Regions from separate parts of the Pseudoalteromonas sp. Z1A2 genome, predicted to be linked through region 1. Evidence: riboswitches for the same ligand, from Rfam matches in the RefSeq annotation. Region 1 holds a riboswitch; the other holds the start of a gene.
What was found. Region 1 has a riboswitch for cobalamin ahead of GQR47_RS03785 (TonB-dependent receptor). Riboswitches for the same ligand answer to the same signal wherever they lie in the genome.

Region 1 (2,476 bases):
GTAGTACGCAGTGCCGATTTAGGTCAGCCTTTTCAGTTTAAAAACTTTCGCGACTAATTTATAAACTGTTTTTAATAAAAATGCTTTAATTTGTCTATATTTGCAGACAGATTAAAGCTACTTAATTTTTTACAACTTTCCCATCTTATCCTCTCGTAGTTCTGCATGTATTAATCCACCTTTTGATATTTAAGCTATTATATTTAATTGAATATAATAAAAATTTCACTCTAGAAGGTATTAAAATGAGACCCCATCAATTATTTCTGTTATTTGTTTTGCTTATATTTACCAAGCCAAGCTTATCAAAGCCAGTTGATATTGATGTATTGGTCGAAGATGGCTACTTTCCGATTATTATTAACGCGCAAAAAAAGCAGGGCTTTGCTCCTGAGTTTATTAATATTTTAAACGACGCACAGGAGGAATTTAACTTTATACTTATTTCTTTACCTGTAAAAAGGCTTACTTTGTCTGTTGAAAAAAATAACTTCGACGTTTTATTTTTAATGGCAATGCAATGGCTGCCAAAAACAACGCAGAAAAACATTGAAAAAACTGAATTTTATACCATCACCAAAAACGAGCTTTATACACTCAAAGAGAATGCATCAGAACAAACTTATTTTGACAATCTGGACAAATTAACCAAAGTTGGGGTTTTAGGGTACTCGTATCAATTTGCAGGATTTAATACAAATGCCGAATACTTGAGAGAAGAGCACCAGGTAAGCCTTACAATCGATGAATTCAATGTAGTTAAAATGCTGCTATTAAGGCGCGCTGAAGTCGGGGTTTTAAACAGTATTGCTTATCAGTATTTTAAAAAGCAGAATATCTTAAATATGGATTTACTATTTAAGAGTGACGTACCAGATGCAGTGTATGAAACACATTTTTTGATTAACTCACAATCAAATAAAATATCTAGTCGCAAAATGGATGAAATATTAAATTTACCTACTACACAAATGCAACTTCAGAAGCTACTTGATAAGTACGGTATTCCTTCAAGCTATAATAATACAGCACTGAACTGAAATAGCTTTTAGCTATATAGACGTCCATTGACATTTGTAAACAAAATGCTCACAATGACGGCATATTTTCAAGGTGCTTGCTAGCCACTTCATGTAATGATTTTTTTAGCAGGATAATCGGGAAGTTGGTGCGTTTTCATGATGACTACAAGCCCAACACTGCCCCCGCAACGGTAGAGTATTGCATGTTTTTATGTGCTTACTGAGTCCGGAGACCGGCCTTGATGCAATCTTACTTACTTAAATCTTTGCGGTGGGCAAAGGTAGGGGATCTCATGTTAAACAAAACAACTCTAGGCGTTGCAATTTCTGCTGCGCTTTCATTTTCTGTGTCTGGTGCAGAGCAATCAATTGAAAAAATAACCGTTACAGCTAATAAGTTTGAGCAATCAATTAACGACGTTTTAGTGAGTGTAAATGTTATTGAACGTGCTGAAATAGAAGCTAGTAACGTACGCGATTTACCTACACTTTTAAGCACGCGAGTGGGTTTTCAAGTTAATCCAAACGGTGGTTTTGGTCAAAATACAGGTGTGTCACTTCGTGGTACAGGCTCTGGCGATACGTTGATTTTAATTGACGGTGTACGTACAGGCTCAGCAACACTTGGTCAAAAAGCACTAAATAATGTCCCTTTAAATAGTATTGAACGCATAGAAATTATTAAAGGCTCTCGCGCGGCTGTTTATGGCTCTGATGCACTCGCTGGTGTTATTAATATTATTACGCGTGAGTCAGATAACTTATCCCTAAGCGCTACATTTGGTTCTGACTCTTATCAAAATTATCAAGTTGCAGGTTCTGTAAAATCAGATGATATAACAACAGCATTTAACGCAGGCTTTGAAAAAACAGATAACTTTGATGTACTGCAAGGCGTAGCACCTGATGAAGATGGCTATGAAAATAAAAACCTTGGGTTTAAAGTAAACTACACCGATGCACATTACGGCGACTTTAAGTTATTAGGCCAATACAGTGAAGGTTATGCAGATTACGACAGTAGCTTTAGCCCAGCAGATAGTACGATTGAACGAGATGACTTTAAAAACTACCAACTTTCTGCAGGTTGGAGCAAAAACTACACTAACCAAACGCATAGTATTGATTTAGCGCTTTCAACAGATGATTCAGACAATACATATGTCGATTTTTCAGTTGGGCCAACAACAAGTACCTTTATAACTAAACGCGCACAAATTGATTATAACGGCCAGTACCTGTTATCTAATGAACTTAACATTAGTGGTGGTATTAATTGGTACAACGATGATGTGTCGCATAGTTCGCAACCATTTGTTGAAGACAGCCGCGATGTACTTGCTGTGTTTGTAGGTGCTTACTATGATGCAGATAAAGTACTGGCTAATTTAACTGTTCGCCAAGATGATGATGAGCAATTTGGCGACGAAACAACGTATACAGCCGCTGCAGGT
Region 2 (2,476 bases), on a different contig from region 1:
CCAGCATAAGTATTCTAAAGCGCTGAACCCTCACACCTAATGTAATTGCGCTTTCATCGCCCAGTAACATAGCATTTAGCTGCCTTCTAAAGCTCAGCATTACAAACGTACACAATGTAATTACCAATAAAGGCAACCAAAGCGTAGCCCACTGCGCACGCGAAAAGCTGCCCAGTGTCCAAAATAAAATAGCGGCTACCGCCTGAGGGTCGCTCCAATAAAGCAGCAAGCTGGTAAATGCACTAAATAAAAACGACAGAGCAACACCAGCTAATAACATTGATTCTACCTGTGCACTTTGCTGCCTACCTGCAATAAGTATTAATAAACTCATAGCGAGTAAGCTACCTAATAACGCTGCTGCCGATAACATAAAACCTGCGCTAATACCTGCTAATGCCATAAGTAACACCACGCCAAATGAGGCACCCGACGATATACCAAATAAGTAAGGATCGGCTAAAGGGTTACGCGTTACCGTTTGTAAAATAAGCCCCGCAATTGCTAAGCCAGAGCCGGCTAAAAAGGCGAGTAATGTGCGTGGCATTCTTAGTTCAAAAATAATACGCGAATTAAAAGACGCATCATTTGAGAGTAAAAAGCTATTAAATACATCTTGAAGTGAGGTCTCTGCTGCGCCAAAACTAAGTGCTGCAAATAAGCTAAATAAAGCAGCTGCAGCACTGATAAATAGCGCAAGTGATTGGCGAGTATTAACTGCGCTCATATTATTCGTAACCATAAAAGTAAGTGATATGAGGGATGCTATTTCCCGACTCCGATATTTGCGGGTGGTTATTTACTTGAGCGCAGACACCAAAAACGTCGCCTAGCATGCTTTCGGTTAATACCTCACTTGGCGTGCCTGTATGTGTAATTTCACCATTTTTAATAACCACTAGTTCATCGCACATTGCAGAAGCTAAGTTTAAATCGTGAAACGATACAAACACCGTTACACCCAACGATTTAGCAAGCTCCATTACCTGTATTTGGTATTTAACATCTAAATGGCTAGTTGGTTCGTCCATTATTAACAACTGAGGTTGCTGAACTATGGCGCGGGCTATCAAGGCACGTTGCTTTTCACCACCCGAAAGTGACTCAAAGCTTTGATCGCTATGATCTGCCAACCCTACAGTGTTGATAGCTTGGGTAATTTTTTGTTTATCAATGTTAGTTACTGAGCTAAATAGCGATTTATGAGGCGTTAGCCCAAGTGCAATAACATCAAATACGCTTAAGTTAAATTGCGACGGGGTTTCTTGTAAAACAACCGCTACTTTTTTTGCGTACTCATCGCTTTTTAGCTGCCAAATATCGGTGCTGTTAAACTCTACAACGCCATCGCTGGGTTTATTAAAACGATATAAACAACGCAATAAGCTCGATTTACCTGCGCCATTGGGGCCAATTAAACCAACAAATTTACCTGTGGTTATTTTAAGGTTTATTTTTTTGAGGATCGTTTTATTGCCAATACCCCACGATACGTTTTTAACGTTTAGTAATGGTATATTTAATGGCGTTTGAGTGTGCAATAGTCAGTCCTAGACGGGATTAAACTCACTAAAATGCGATAAAAATACTAATGCACTACAAGAAAAAATGAGTAAACCCGCTCGTTAAAAGAATTTATACCAATTGCACTAAATTAGTGATTTATTATAGCGACAAATAAATAGCTTAATAACAAAGCGGAAATTATGACATATACTTGTTCTATATGAATAATTTTTAACGAAGTTAGTAAGTTATTTAATTCGCTAGAAAGATCATGTTTTTAATAAAATTGGTATTATACCATTTGTATCTGACTTAAAGCTTTGCGCTAATTACAGTTGCGGGAACAGTCGAGGACTCGCACCTCATTCCAAATGAAGCTCTATTATGGGCGGCTAAGTAAATAATTTAAAGTAAAAAAAAACCGCACTCAAAAGAGCGCGGTTAAAAAGGGAGTGTTTTAACTAATTTAGCGAATAGTTAAAACTTGTATTCCATACCTAAGCCTACGTAGTCTTGGTCAACGTTGTTGTCCATGTCGAAGCTTGAGTAAAAGCCAAATACTTTAATGTTTTTATTTAATTTGTGATCAAGACCAACTGATATTGCTGACTTATCGTCGCTGTCGTCAAAGTCCATGTCTTGGTATTGTACTTTAAATGTGTTGTTACCCATGCTGTAAGCTGCATTTAATAGATAACCATCCGCTTCTGCGCTGCCGTCAACTTTTTCTTGTGTTTGGTACATTGCACCTAACTTAAAGTTTTCAACTTTACCTTGGATTGACGCGCGTACTACATCGTAGCCATTTACTTCACTATCGGCTGCGATAGAGGCATATACTGCGCTCTTTTTAAGTGCCACGTCACCGTAAGTAACCGCCATTGAGTAACCGTTATCAGCGTCTACATCATCTTCAGCTACAAAAGTAGCAAGTACTTTAAAACCTTCGTATGAGTTTGATGAATAACTA

Region 2: it holds a riboswitch for cobalamin, as region 1 does, so the genes downstream of both, GQR47_RS18360 (ABC transporter ATP-binding protein) here and GQR47_RS03785 (TonB-dependent receptor) in region 1, are expected to answer to the same signal.

The regions. Positions count from the first base shown of each region.
Region 1 is NZ_WTKX01000003.1:191,034-193,509, reverse strand. Features, by position in the region: gene GQR47_RS03795 (YajQ family cyclic di-GMP-binding protein) at 1-57, shown strand, start outside; gene GQR47_RS03790 (hypothetical protein) at 246-1,040, shown strand; cobalamin riboswitch at 1,095-1,279, shown strand; gene GQR47_RS03785 (TonB-dependent receptor) at 1,316-2,476, shown strand, end outside.
Region 2 is NZ_WTKX01000035.1:22,731-25,206, forward strand. Features, by position in the region: gene GQR47_RS18355 (iron ABC transporter permease) at 1-727, opposite strand, end outside; gene GQR47_RS18360 (ABC transporter ATP-binding protein) at 729-1,541, opposite strand; cobalamin riboswitch at 1,787-1,920, opposite strand; gene GQR47_RS18365 (porin) at 1,984-2,476, opposite strand, start outside.